DNA from 4 places in the Streptomyces sclerotialus genome. Region 2 is predicted to be linked to each of the others. Evidence: riboswitches for the same ligand, from Rfam matches in the RefSeq annotation. Region 2 holds a riboswitch; each other region holds the start of a gene.

Region 1 (3,264 bases), 2.4 Mb from region 2:
TATGTTCACCGCCACCTCGGACGCGGCGACCATGATGCTCGTGGTGACCGATGCCGACGGCGCCGTCCTGTGGCGGGCGGGCGCTGCCGCGGTCCGCCGCCGGGCCGACGCACTCGGGTTCACCGAAGGCGCGGACTGGACCGAGGCCAAGGTCGGCACGAACGCGATCGGCACCGCGCTGGCCGAGGCCGCGCCGGTCGAGCTCCTCGCCGGCGAGCACTTCGAACAGGGCCAGCACGCTTGGTACTGCAGTGCTCATCCGGTCCACGACCCGCGCACCGGTGAGGTGCTCGGAGTCATCGACATCAGCGGCCCGGCGCTGTCCCTGCACCCCGCGGTCGGCGTGCTGGTCGAGACGGCGACACGGCTGGCCGAGGCGGAGCTGTGGCGGTCGCACCAGGAACGGCTGGCCGCGCTGCGGCAGCTGGCCGAACCGCTGCTGGCCGGGGGCACGGGCCCGGCCCTGGTCGTGGACGACGACGGCTGGGTCGCGCACCGTGCGGGCGTCGCCGTGGGCGACCGGATCGCCGCACCGCGGGCCGGCCAGGCCGTCGCCGTACCCGGGCTCGGCGCCTGGCTGCCGGAGAAGCTGGCCGACGGCTGGCTGGTCCGCCCGGTGGGCAGCGGCCGCACCGTGCTGCTCGATCTCGACCTGTCCGGGACGCCGGTACTGCGGGCGAGTTCCGGCGACACCGCCTGGTGCCGGAGCATCACCAGGCGCCACGCCGAGATCCTGTCCCTGCTGCACGCGGCGGGCCCGGCCGGCCTGACCGCGGCCGCGCTGAGCCGGTCGATGTTCGGCGATCCCGGCCACCTCGTCACGGTGCGGGCGGAGGTGAGCCGGCTCCGCCGGCTCCTCGGAGCCGTCGTGGCCACCCGTCCCTACCGGCTCGCCGAGGGCGTACGGCTCACCCTTCGCCCCGGACGGTGAGAGGCTGCGCCCGCTTCGCGTGACCGGCCGGGACGGCCCGAGGCGACGCCCGGGAGTACAGACGTCGCCGGACCCTGCTCCCCGTCGGTGCCGCCGGCCTGCCACTGCCTCGGAGCGGTCGGGAGCACTCGGTGTCCGGTCCGGGGCGTCGGCCGTGTCCCTCGTCCAGAGCGGCTTGAGCCGGTACGTCAGCAGGTAGATGAGCGAGCCCGCACCGGCGGCGACGAACGCCCTCAAGGTCGCCGGCTTCCGGGAACGCCTTCGCGAACGGTCCCGTGTAGAGGTCGGACCGCCAGAAGGGCACCGACGCGGCAGCGCCGCCGACCCACGCCACGAAGCCCCGGTCCAGCACCCGGGACCGGTCGTAGAGCTCGGGGATACGGCGTGTGTCGGAACGGCCGCCGAGGCAGTGGTCGAGCGGCAGCACCGCGGCGAAGGGGGCGATGGCGACGACGGCGGCGGCGACACGATGGCGGCGACGGCGGCGGGGAGTCATGGGTCATGCCGTACTCCTGACTGGGGCGTGTTCCAGCTCACCCTCCGAATGCCGGACGGGACCCGCCGCGCCGCTGACCGGTCCCTTAGGGTGACCCGTGCAGCTGGTTCGCCCCGTCCGCCAGGCGGGAGGCGTCGTAAGAGGGAACCCGGTGGGAATCCGGGACTGCCCCGCAGCGGTGAGCGGGAACGACCGCCGTCATACGCACTGGGCCCGAAGGGCCTGGGAAGCGACGGCCAGTAGGTGTCCTCGTCGGTACCGATGAGGACGTGCTCGCGAGTCCGAAGACCTGCCACTGCCCGTGCACGGACGACTCGTGCGCGGACATCCCGGTGACCCCGAGGGCGGGTCGGCGTGCATACCAGGCGGCTGGCCGCGCATTGCCGCGCGAGGCCGGACCGCCTGGTCCGTCACCCTTCGCGCTCTCGTCCCGTTGCCGGGATCTCAGGGATTCATCTCGCGAAGGAGATCTCCGTGACAGCGAAGTCCGCAGCCGCGGCAGCACGGGCCACCGTGTACGGCTACCCCCGCCAGGGCCGGAACCGCGAACTGAAGAAGGCCGTCGAGGGCTACTGGAAGGGCCGGGTGACCGCCGACGTCCTCCGCGGCACCGCCGCCGGACTGCGCCGCACCAACTGGCAGCAGCTCGCCGGGGCCGGCATCCACGAGGTCCCCACCGGCGACTTCTCGTACTACGACCACGTGCTGGACACCACCGTCATGGTGGGTGCGATCCCCGACCGCCACCGGGAAGCCGTCGCGGCGGACGCCCTGGACGGCTACTTCGCCATGGCGCGCGGCACCCAGGACGTCGCACCGCTGGAGATGACCAAGTGGTTCGACACCAACTACCACTACCTGGTCCCGGAGCTGGGCCCGGACACGGTGTTCACCGCTGACTCCGCCAAGCAGGTCACCGAGCTCAAGGAGGCCGTGGCCCTGGGCCTCCCGGCCCGGCCGGTCCTGGTCGGCCCCGTCACCTACCTCCTGCTCGCCAAGCCCGCCCCGGGCGTGGCCCCGGACTTCGACCCGCTGACGCTGCTGGACCGGCTGCTCCCGGTCTACGCCGAGGTCCTCGCCGACCTGCGTGCCGCCGGCGCCGAGTGGGTACAGCTGGACGAACCCGCCCTCGTCCAGGACCGCACGCCGGCCGAGCTGAACGCCGCCGAACGCGCCTTCCGCGACCTCGGCGCCCTCACCGACCGGCCCCGGCTGCTCGTCGCCTCCTACTTCGACCGGCTCGGCAACGCCCTGCCGGTACTCGCGAAGGCGCCGGTCGAGGGCCTGGCGCTGGACTTCACGGAGGCCGCAGCCGCCAACCTCGACGCGCTCGCCGCCGTCGGCGGACTGCCCGGGAAGCGCCTGGTCGCCGGTGTCGTCAACGGCCGCAACGTCTGGGTGGGCGACCTGGAGAACGCCCTCGCCACGCTCGGCACCCTCCTCGGCCTCGCCGACCGCGTCGACGTGTCCGCCTCCTGCTCCCTGCTGCACGTCCCGCTCGACACGGCCCCCGAGCGGGACATCGACCCGCAGATCCTGCGGTGGCTGGCCTTCGCCCGCCAGAAGACCGCCGAGATCGTCACCCTCGCCAAGGGCCTCGCGCACGGCACCGACACCATCGCCGCCGAACTCGCCGCGAACCGCGCCGACCTGGCCACCCGTGCCCACTCCCCCCTCACCCGCGACCCGGCCGTCCGCGCCCGTACCGCCGCCGTCACCGAGGCCGACACCCGCCGCTCGCAGCCGTACGACAACCGGGCCGCGGCCCAGCGTGCCCACCTCCGCCTGCCGCTGCTGCCCACCACGACCATCGGCTCCTTCCCGCAGACCGGCGAAC
Region 2 (3,264 bases):
GCCACGTCCAGCGCGAGGCCGTCGGGGATGCGGACGGCGAAGTCCTCGGTGACCACCACGTGGGTGGAGTAGCCGCCGTAGGTGGGCTCGCCGTCGCGGCCCGTGGCGTTGTACGTCATCACGGGGCCGAGCGCGCCGGTGCAGTGCTGCTCGAATCCGGCCTTGCAGTTGTCGCACTCCCGGCAGGAGTCGACCATGCAGCCGACGCCGACCCGGTCGCCCACCTGGTGGCGGGTGACCTCCGGGCCGACCGCGGCGACCACGCCGGCGATCTCGTGGCCCGGGACCATCGGGAAGGTGCCCGGACCCCAGTCCGAGTCGACCTGGTGGATGTCGGAGTGGCAGATCCCCGCGTACTTGATCTCGATGAGGATGTCGTGCGCGCCGAGCTCACGGCGCGGAATGGTGGTGCGCTCCAGGGGTGCCTTGGGCGCGGGTGCTGCATACGCGGTGACAGAGGTGTGTGTCATGACATCGAGCCTGCGTGAGGAGCAGAAGCGGAGCCAGACCCCCCGTTTACGTACGAACGCCGTTGGTACCAATGGCAGTGTCACCTTCGCGACCTGCGGTTTCGCAGAGTTGTCCACAGGCCACCACGGGTTGTCGGCCGGACGCGGATACTGGCCATATGGACCAGCGCACCGAATTGAGCGAGTTTCTGCGCACCCGCCGCGCACGCCTGCAGCCCGAGGACGTGGGACTGCCGCGGCACGGCGGGCGGCGCCGGGTGCCGGGGCTGCGGAGGGAGGAGCTGGCGCAGCTGGCTGGAGTGAGCGTGGCGTACTACGTACGCCTGGAGCAGGGCCACGGGGAGAACGTCTCCACCGCCGTCCTCGACGCCATATCCGGCGCGCTCCGGCTCAACAGCGCGGAGCGGGCGCACCTCAACCACCTGGTCAAGCCGAAGGCCAAGCGCTCGCGCGGCGCCGGGCGCCCGCAGCGGGTGCGGCCCGCGCTGCAGCAGCTGCTGGACGCGATGGAGGGCATACCGGCGTACGTCGCGGGCCGCCGCCTGGACGTCATCGGGTGGAACCGCATGGCGTGCGCGCTGCTCGGGGACTACGCCGCGATGCCGCCGGAGCGGCGCAACATCGCCCGGCAGGTCTTCCTGGACCCCGAGTCCCGGGACCTCTTCGTCGACTGGGACAGCAAGGCCGCCGACATCGTCGCCTTTCTGCGGATGGACGCGGGCTGTCACCCCGACGATCCTCAGCTCGCCTCGCTGATCGGGGAGCTGTCGGTCAAGAGCGAGGAGTTCCGGCAGCTCTGGGCCGCGCACGACGTGCAGGACAAGGGGTTCGGTGTGAAGCGGCTGCACCACCCGGTGGTCGGCCCGCTGACGCTGTCGTACGAGACGCTGCGGCTGCCCGCCGACCCGGACCAGCAGCTGATCGTCTACAACGCGGAGCCCGGTTCGGCCTCGGCGGAGTCGCTGCGGCTGCTCGGGAGCTGGGCAGCGGAGGGGCCGGCGGACCGGGCCCCGGTGAGCGAGGACACCGCCGAGCGACAGGACGCGGGGGGCTGAGCCGGGCACGCAGCGCGGGGAGGGCGGGGGTGGGGGGTGGGGGGGAAGGGGGCCCCCGGAGAACAGCGGGGTTAGAGTGACCCGGCCGTGGTGTTCGGGAAGACCGGTGAAGACCTTCGGGTCCGATTCCGGAGCGGCCCTCGCCACTGTGATCGGGGAGTTTCCGACCCTTCCCGCGCGCCGGGTGACCTGTGCGCGTGGGGGCCACTGTCCGCCGGGCGCGGACGGGAAGGCCGGGCCGGACGCGCCCTCCTCCGGCTCTCGGCGAGAAGCGTCTCGACGAGCACGGAGGTACCCCGTAAGCCAGGAGACCGGCCACGGCATCTCACGAACGGATTCCACGAGGTGCTGGAGCGTGACGGCCGCATGACCGTGCCCACTCATACCCCCACAACCCCCACGCCCCCCGAGCTGCGGCAGTTCCGCTGGCAGCGGCGGGACACGGTCCGCACGGCCGGTCTGCTGGCCGTCATAGCCGGCTTGCACGTCATCGCCTTCGGCGTGCTGCTCCTGCTGGTGGTGCCGAACCACTACACGATCGGCACCCAGGTCTACGGCGTCGGCCTCGGCGTCACCGCGTACACCCTCGGCATGCGGCACGCCTTCGACGCCGATCACATCGCCGCGATCGACAACACCACCCGCAAGCTCATGGCCGACGGGAAGCGGCCGGTGTCGGTGGGCTTCTGGTTCGCGCTGGGGCACTCCAGCGTGGTCGTCGTGATGGCCGCCCTGGTGGCGGGCGGCGCGGCGATCGCGGGGACGCTGCTGGACGACGGTTCCCGCACGCACCAGGTGCTCGGCACGGTCGGCACCACCGTCTCCGGCGGGTTCCTGTACCTCATCGCGGCCCTGAACCTCGTCGCGCTGGCCGGCATCTGGCGGGTGTTCCGGTCCATGCGGGCCGGGACGTACGACGAGGCCGAGCTGGAGCGGCAGCTGGACTCGCGCGGCTTCATGAACCGCGTACTGGGCCGCTTCACCAAGTCGATCTCCCGCCCGGGGCAGATGTACCCGCTCGGCTTCCTCTTCGGCCTCGGCTTCGACACCGCGACCGAGGTCACGCTGATGGTGATGGCCGGCAGCGGGGCCGCAACAGGTCTGCCCTGGTACGCGATCCTGTGCCTGCCACTGCTGTTCGCGGCCGGCATGAGCCTGTTCGACACGCTCGACGGCACGTTCATGAACTTCGCCTACCAGTGGGCGTTCGCCAACCCGGTGCGCAAGGTCTACTACAACCTCACCATCACCGGGCTGTCGATCGTGGTGGCCTTCTTCATCGGCACCATCGAGCTGGTGAGCGTGCTGCACGACAAGCTCGGGCTCACGGACGCGGTCACCGACTGGATCTCCGGGCTGAACCTGGACAACGTCGGTTATCTCATCGTCGGCATCTTCGTCGTCGTCTGGGCGGCGGCGATCGCCTACTGGCGGCTGTCCGGGGTCGAGCAGCGCTGGGCGGCCCGGGCGGCGGCCACCCCCGAAGCCTGAACCGCGGCCGGCCCCAGGCCCGCCGGCCCCCGGGCGGCCGGCTACTTGCCGGCCGCCTTCTTGGCCGCCCGCTTCATCTCCTGCTTGTAGGCGCGGACCTCGGCGAGGGATGCGGGGCCCGTGATGTCGGCCACCGAGCGGCGGGCGTCCTCCTCGCCGTACGGGCCGGCTGCCTCGCGCCAGCCCTCGGGGCGCACGCCGAACTGCTTGCCGAGGAGGGCCAGGAAGATCTGGGCCTTCTGCTTGCC
Region 3 (3,264 bases), 1.7 Mb from region 2:
ATGAGCAGCCCGAGGAGGAGCGGGTTGGTGGTGCGGGACGCGGCCGTCGCCAGGCCCAGCGCCCACAGCCACCACGCCCCGGCGTGCAGCGCGCGCCCCCGGGCGGCGAGGGGTGCACGCAGCCGGTCGGGGGCGGTCATCGGCGCCGGCGCCGGGCCTGCCACACCGCGGCGGCGCCGAGGGCGGCGACCGCGGCGATGCCGCCGATCAGGCCGGTGGACGGCCCGCCGGCACCGGTGTCCCCGTCGGTCGCGCCGTCGCCGGTCGCGCCGTCGCCGGGCGAGGCCGCGTCGGCGGACTCCTCCGCCGGCCCGCCGGCCTGCTCGGCGCAGCCCTTCTCCGGGTAGCCGGCGATCGCGCACAGCAGCGCACCGGAGTCGTACCGCAGCGGTGCGGCGACCGCGGCGAGGGCCTCTCCGGCGCTGGCGTCCTCGGGCACCCGCGCGCACTCCGTCCGGGCCGCGGGCGGCGTCCCGCCCTTCGGGGCGTCCGCCTTCGTCCCGAAGTCGACGACGACCGCGACCCGCTTGCGGCCCTCGGCGGCCTTCGTCCCGCCGCAGACCGCGTCGAAGTCGACCGCCGGACGCGGGGCCGCGGCGCGCGCGGAATCGGCGCTGACCGTGAAGCGGAAGCCGGCCGTGGAGCCGTCCTCGGGGCGCGCTGTGGAGGGCCCTTCGGTGGCGTACGACCAGCCGCTCTTCCCGTGTGCCGTGGCGTCCGCCGTCCAGAAGGACCAGTAGCGGTACTCCTCGGCGTGCGCGGGCGCGGCGGCCAGGCCCGTGGCCGTACCGGCCAGGACCAGGGCGCCGGCGCCGCGCGCGAACCGTACGGCGTTCCTCACAGCTGGTTCTGCTTCCTGCGGCCGCTCAGCAGGAAGCCGATGCCCGCGCCCGCCGCCAGGCCGACGAGCACGACCCACCACACCGAGATGCCGCCGCCGTCCTGCTCGGCGTCCTTCTCGTCCGCCTGCGAAGCGGACCCGTCGGAGGCGGGCTTCGGTCCGGTCGCGTTCAGCTTGGCCACGAGGTCCGTGCCGCCGAAGTCGCGCGGGTCGGCGCCGGTGGCGTGCGCGGCGAGGATCAGCTGCGCGTACGCGGCGGGGCCGCTCTGCTTCGCCCAGGCGGCGGAGTGCCCGCGGAGCCACTCCAGCGGCTGCTTCGCGTCGTCCGGCCGGCCGGCGGCCGCCAGTGCGACCACGGCGTCGGCGGTGGTGCCGACGTCCGGCTGGTCCTCGGCGCCGGGCATGGCGGACATCAGGTGGTGGCCGTGCGCGTCCATGACGGAGACGAGGTGGTCGGCGCCTGAGTTCGCGGCGCCCTGGGCGTCCTCGGCCGCCTCCTCGCAGGAGGTCTTCTTCGCGGCGTGCCCGCCCGGCTCGACGACGAAGCCCTTCCCCACGGCCCCGGTCACCGCGGCCGCCGTCGCGTCCGCGTTGGCGGTGAGCTTCCCGTCCTTGGGCTGGAACGCGAACGCGCCGCGGTCCGCCTCCTTCACGTCGCAGCCGAGCCGGAAGGTGAGCAGCGCGTCGTACGGCGACGTGCCGTCCTTCTCGGGCAGCGCCGAGGCCTTCGTGCCGGTGGCGGTCAGCGCGCCGATCACGATCGAGGTGGAGTTGGCGTCGCTCGGGGCGCCGGCCGCCGAGCCCCAGCCGCCGTCGTCGTTCTGCGCGGACTTCAGCCAGGAGACGCCCTTGCGTACCGTGTCGGCGTGCCCGCCGACCGCGGCCAGCGCCTGGACGGCGGCGGCCGTCTGGTTGGTGTCCCGCATCGTCTTCGCGTCGCAGTCCTGCTTCTCGTCGGCGCGGTACGCGGTGAACGCGCCGTCGGCGCACTGCTGCCCCGCGAGCCAGTCCACGGCCCGGTCCGCCGGGCGCACGCCCGCGGTGTCCTGGGCCAGCAGCGCCAGCGACTGGCGCCAGACGCCGTCGTACTTCGGGTCCGTGCTGCCGTACAGGCCCTTCGGGAGCTTCGGGGAAGCGCTGGGCGCCGGGGTGTCGGCGAACGCGGCGGGGGCAGCGGCCGCGCACAGCACGGCGGCGGCCAGGGCCGCGGCGCAGCGGCGCGCCGGGGCGGCGAGGGAGCGGGCCGTGATGGCCATGGGGTCGGTGCCTCTCGGTCGGTTCGCGGGGTGCGCGAGGTGGGAGGTCACGCAGCCGCGCTCCGCCGCACCACGTCCGCGGCGTGCGCGGGCGCGGTGGCACCGGGCTCAGCTCCGTATACCTCGACGGTGCCGCGCGCCGGGTGGCCGAGGGAGGGCGGCCGTACGGTACGCGGGAGCCTTGGGTGTGCCCCGCCGGGTGTTCCGGCTCACTCCGGCGCGCTGCTGCGCGCCAGGGCTCACGGCTGCGGGTCAGCGCCGGTTTTCCACCGGCTTCCCCCGGTCGGGCACGAATGAACTTGTCGCAACACTTTAACCGGCGGGTAGCGGCCGGTCCGCGGCACGTACGGGACGGGTACGGCGGCCCGTACGCCAGGCGTCCGGAAGGAGCCCGCTCCACACGGCTCGGACGGCGTCCGCCTCACACCGCCCGGTACGCCACCGGGTCCGTGCCCGGCACCGGCTCGGCCGGCCCCCGCTTCACCAGCCGCCGCAGATGGGTCTCGGCCTCGGAGAGGGCGATGGTGCGCGAGCCGTAGGGGCCGCCCGCGAGGAGATCTTCGGGCCGGTGATCTGTCTGCTGCCGTACGAGGACGAGGCGGAGGCGGTACGGATCGCCGACGACTCCGACCACGGGCTGTCGGGGCCGGTGTGGACGGCGGACGTCGAGCGCGGCATCGAGGTGGCGCGCCGGGTGCGGACCGGCACGTACTCCGTGAACACCTTCGGCCTGGACACGCTCGGGCCGTTCGGCGGCTGCAAGAACAGTGGCATCGGGCGGGAGCCCGGCCCCGAAGGGTACGGCGCGTACCTGGACCACAAGATGATCCACCTCCCGGCGGGGGTTGTGCGCGAGCACGGCGCCGGAGGGGTTCCGGCTGGATTCCGCGTGGCAGTCCCACCCGGTGAAGGGCGAGGTGGACGCCGGGGAGGCGGTGCTGGTGGCGGCCGAAAGCTGTCCGGTCGAGGCGATCCTGATTACGGAGGCCGTCTCCGGGGAAGCACTCTTCCCGCCGGAGGAGTAACGCCAGGCGAACGTGCGTGCGACCAGCTGGTTCGTACTTAGAGTTACTCATGCGTTCCTCACGGTGACCTCATGACGTCTGTGACTGTCCACTCCCCCTTGCACGTGGAAATCTCTTCTCCACGCCGCCGAGGGGGGAGACG
Region 4 (3,264 bases), 3.8 Mb from region 2:
GAGGGATTCGACGAGGTGCTGGCCATGATCGAAGCTGCCGTGCCCGGCCTGCTCGCCTGGGTGCGCGAGCGTCTGGACGACGCATGACCGCGGGTGGTGAGGGCCCGGGAGCCGTGGCGGCCCGGCTCACCGGGCGGCCGGTGGCGGGCGAGCGGCGGGTGTCCTCCGCGCTCGCCGAGGTCACGCTCGACGGCGGACGGACGGTGATGGTCAAGCGCGGTGACGGCGCCGGCGCGGTGCGGGCCGAGGCCGCCGGGCTGCGCTGGCTGGCCGGGGCCGACGCGGTCCGCGTCCCGGCGGTGCACGGCCAGGAGGGGCGCTGGCTGGTGACCGACCACGTGGCGTCCGGCCGGCCGAGCGCAGCGGCAGCGGCCGCGCTCGGCCGGGAGCTGGCCGCCCTGCACGCCGCCGGCGCGCCCGCGTTCGGCGCCCCGCCCCCCGATGGCCCGCGGGACGCCACCATCGGACTGGCGCCCATGCGCAACGTCCCCGGCACCGACTGGCCACTCTGGTACGGCGAGCACCGGGTGCTGCCCTACCTGCGCCGAGCGGTCGACGACGGCACGGTACGCCCCGCCGAGGCCACCGTGATCGAGCAAGTGGTGGACCGGCTGCCCGAACTGGCGGGCCCGGCGGAGCCGCCCGCCCGCCTCCACGGCGACCTGTGGAACGGCAACGTGCTTTGGGGTGCCGACGGCCACGCCTGGCTGATCGACCCGGCCGCGCACGGCGGTCACCGCGAGACCGACCTGGCCATGCTGCACCTGTTCGGCTGCCCCGGCCTGGACCGGGTCCTGGCGGGCTACCAGGAAGCGGCGCCGCTGGCCGACGGCTGGGCCGACCGCATCGGCCTGCACCAGCTGTTCCCCTTGCTGGTGCACGCGGTGCTCTTCGGCCGCGGCTACGCCGAGCAGGCCCTCGCGGTGTCCCGGGCCGCCCTGGCCCGCTGACCCACCACGCATACCGGTACGACGCCTTCCGGCCGGGGACGCGAGGACCGCGCTCCCGACCGTGACCGCTTGTCACCGCCCTCATGTGGGCATTACTGTCACCACGCCTTGGTGAACGGGAATTCCGGTGTGATGCCGGTGCGGCCCTCGCCACTGTGATCGGGAAGTCCGGCTCCGGCCCTCGCGGGCAGCCACTGGGTCCTCGGACCCGGGAAGGCGGAGCACGGGCGGTGGTACCCGTAAGCCAGGAGACCGGCCAAGGCGCGTCAACCATCCACGAGGTGCTGGAGAGGGTCTGCTGAGCCATGCACATTGCCGAGGGTTTCCTGCCTCCGGCGCACGCCGTCGCCTGGGGCGTCGCGTCCGCGCCGTTCGTCGTCCACGGAGTCCGCTCCCTCACCCGTGAAGTCAGAGCACATCCCGAGAGCACGCTGCTGCTCGGTGCGTCGGGAGCCTTCACGTTCGTCCTGTCCGCGCTGAAGCTGCCCTCGGTGACGGGCAGCTGCTCCCATCCCACCGGTACCGGGCTGGGCGCCATCCTGTTCCGGCCCCCGATCATGGCGGTGCTCGGCACCATCACCCTGCTCTTCCAGGCGCTGCTGCTCGCGCACGGCGGCCTGACCACCCTGGGTGCCAACGTCTTCTCCATGGCGATCGTCGGCCCCTGGGCCGGTTACGCCGTCTACCGGCTGCTGCGGCGGTACGACGTACCGCTGATGGTCACGGTGTTCTTCGGCGCTTTCGTCGCCGACCTGTCCACCTACTGCGTCACCAGCGTTCAGCTGGCGCTCGCGTTCCCCGACCCGGGCAGCGGATTCCTGGGAGCGCTCGGCAAGTTCGGCGCCATCTTCGCCGTCACCCAGATCCCGCTCGCGGTGAGCGAGGGGCTGCTCACCGTGCTGGTGATGCGCCTGCTGGTGCAGTCCAGCAAGGGGGAACTCACCCGGCTGGGCGTGCTGCTGACCGGCAAGCAGAACCAGGCCGGGGTCGAGGAGGTGGCCCGATGAAGCGGAACACCAAGATCAACGCACTGCTGCTGCTCGCCGTGGCCGCACTCGCCGTACTGCCCCTGGCCCTCGGCCTCGGTGACCACAAGAAGGAGCCGTTCACGGGCGCCGACGCCGAGGCGGAAACGGCGATCACCGAGATCGAGCCGGACTACGAGCCGTGGTTCTCACCGCTGTACGAACCGCCGTCCGGCGAGATCGAGTCCGCGCTCTTCGCCCTCCAGGCGGCCCTCGGCGCGGGTGTCCTCGCCTACTACTTCGGCCTGCGCAAGGGCCGCCGCCAGGGCGAGTCGCGGGCACTGGCCCGGCGGGACGCCACGGTCGCCGGCCAGGACGCCACGCGTCCCGAGGGCGCCCCGGACGCGTCCGACGACGAAGGGGCCTGAGCCCCGTGCTGCCGATCGACGCGACGGCGCACAGCAGCCGCTGGCGCCGCCGCCATCCCGTGGACAAGGCCGTACTCGGGCTGGGTCTGACCGTCCTCGCGATCTCGCTGCCACCGTGGCCGGGCGCGGCCCTGGTGCTGCTGACGGCGCTCGGCGTACTGCTGGGCCCGGCGGGCGTGCCCGTCCGCCGGCTGTGGCGTGCCTACCGGGTGCCGCTGGGCTTCTGCGTGACCGGTGCGCTGACCCTGCTCGTCCAGATCGGCGGGCCCGACGGGTTCGTCACCCTGGCCGACGGCGGCCCGGCCCGCGCCGGAGGCCTGCTGCTGCGTACGTCGGCCGCCTCCCTCGGCGTGCTCCTGTTCGCCTTCACCACCCCGATGTCCGATCTGCTGCCGCGACTGGTGAAGGCCGGGGTGCCCGCAGCGGTCGTGGACGTCGCCCTGGTGACGTACCGCATGAGCTTCCTGCTCCTGGACTCCGTACGCCGTATCCGGGAGGCCCAGGCCGCCCGGCTCGGGCACACCACGCGGGCCGCCACGTGGCGCTCGCTGGGCGGCCTCGGCGCCACCGCTTTCGTGCGGGCCTTCGACCGGGCGGCACGTCTCCAGACCGGGCTCGCCGGGCGCGGTTACGACGGCACCCTGCGCGTACTGGTGCCCGAGGCCCGGGTCTCCGTCCGCTTCACGGCAGTCAGCGCCGCACTCCTCGCGGGCCTGGCCGCCCTCACCTTCGTCCTGGAAAGGCCGCTGTCATGAGCGCCCCCGTACCGGTCGCCCTGCGGGGCGCGTCCTACGCGTACGAGGACGGCCCGCTCGTACTCAGCGATCTCGACTTCGAGGTGCCCGAGGGCCGTGCGCTGGCGCTGCTCGGCCGCAACGGCAGCGGCAAGACCACGCTGATGCGGCTGCTCAGCGGTGGACT

The links. Region 2 has a riboswitch for cobalamin ahead of nicT (Nickel transporter NicT). Riboswitches for the same ligand answer to the same signal wherever they lie in the genome.
Region 1: it holds a riboswitch for cobalamin, as region 2 does, so the genes downstream of both, metE (5-methyltetrahydropteroyltriglutamate--homocysteine S-methyltransferase) here and nicT (Nickel transporter NicT) in region 2, are expected to answer to the same signal.
Region 3: it holds a riboswitch for cobalamin, as region 2 does, so the genes downstream of both, AAC944_RS12075 (SCO2321 family membrane protein) here and nicT (Nickel transporter NicT) in region 2, are expected to answer to the same signal.
Region 4: it holds a riboswitch for cobalamin, as region 2 does, so the genes downstream of both, AAC944_RS02875 (energy-coupling factor ABC transporter permease) here and nicT (Nickel transporter NicT) in region 2, are expected to answer to the same signal.

The regions. Positions count from the first base shown of each region.
Region 1 is NZ_JBFOHP010000002.1:6,805,979-6,809,242, reverse strand. Features, by position in the region: gene AAC944_RS29950 (GAF domain-containing protein) at 1-931, shown strand, start outside; cobalamin riboswitch at 1,514-1,738, shown strand; gene metE (5-methyltetrahydropteroyltriglutamate--homocysteine S-methyltransferase) at 1,902-3,264, shown strand, end outside.
Region 2 is NZ_JBFOHP010000002.1:4,437,336-4,440,599, forward strand. Features, by position in the region: gene AAC944_RS19735 (NAD(P)-dependent alcohol dehydrogenase) at 1-470, opposite strand, end outside; gene AAC944_RS19740 (helix-turn-helix domain-containing protein) at 629-1,525, shown strand; cobalamin riboswitch at 1,597-1,859, shown strand; gene nicT (Nickel transporter NicT) at 1,892-3,016, shown strand; gene AAC944_RS19750 (HhH-GPD-type base excision DNA repair protein) at 3,058-3,264, opposite strand, start outside.
Region 3 is NZ_JBFOHP010000002.1:2,718,810-2,722,073, reverse strand. Features, by position in the region: gene AAC944_RS12085 (energy-coupling factor transporter transmembrane component T) at 1-140, opposite strand, end outside; gene AAC944_RS12080 (SCO2322 family protein) at 137-841, opposite strand; gene AAC944_RS12075 (SCO2321 family membrane protein) at 838-2,097, opposite strand; cobalamin riboswitch at 2,275-2,414, opposite strand; partial or broken gene AAC944_RS12070 (MBL fold metallo-hydrolase) at 2,519-2,638, opposite strand; partial or broken gene AAC944_RS12065 (aldehyde dehydrogenase family protein) at 2,639-2,941, shown strand.
Region 4 is NZ_JBFOHP010000002.1:606,031-609,294, forward strand. Features, by position in the region: partial or broken gene AAC944_RS02865 (low molecular weight protein-tyrosine-phosphatase) at 1-87, shown strand, start outside; gene AAC944_RS02870 (fructosamine kinase family protein) at 84-950, shown strand; cobalamin riboswitch at 1,043-1,225, shown strand; gene AAC944_RS02875 (energy-coupling factor ABC transporter permease) at 1,256-1,957, shown strand; gene AAC944_RS02880 (energy-coupling factor ABC transporter substrate-binding protein) at 1,954-2,343, shown strand; gene cbiQ (cobalt ECF transporter T component CbiQ) at 2,349-3,098, shown strand; gene AAC944_RS02890 (energy-coupling factor ABC transporter ATP-binding protein) at 3,095-3,264, shown strand, end outside.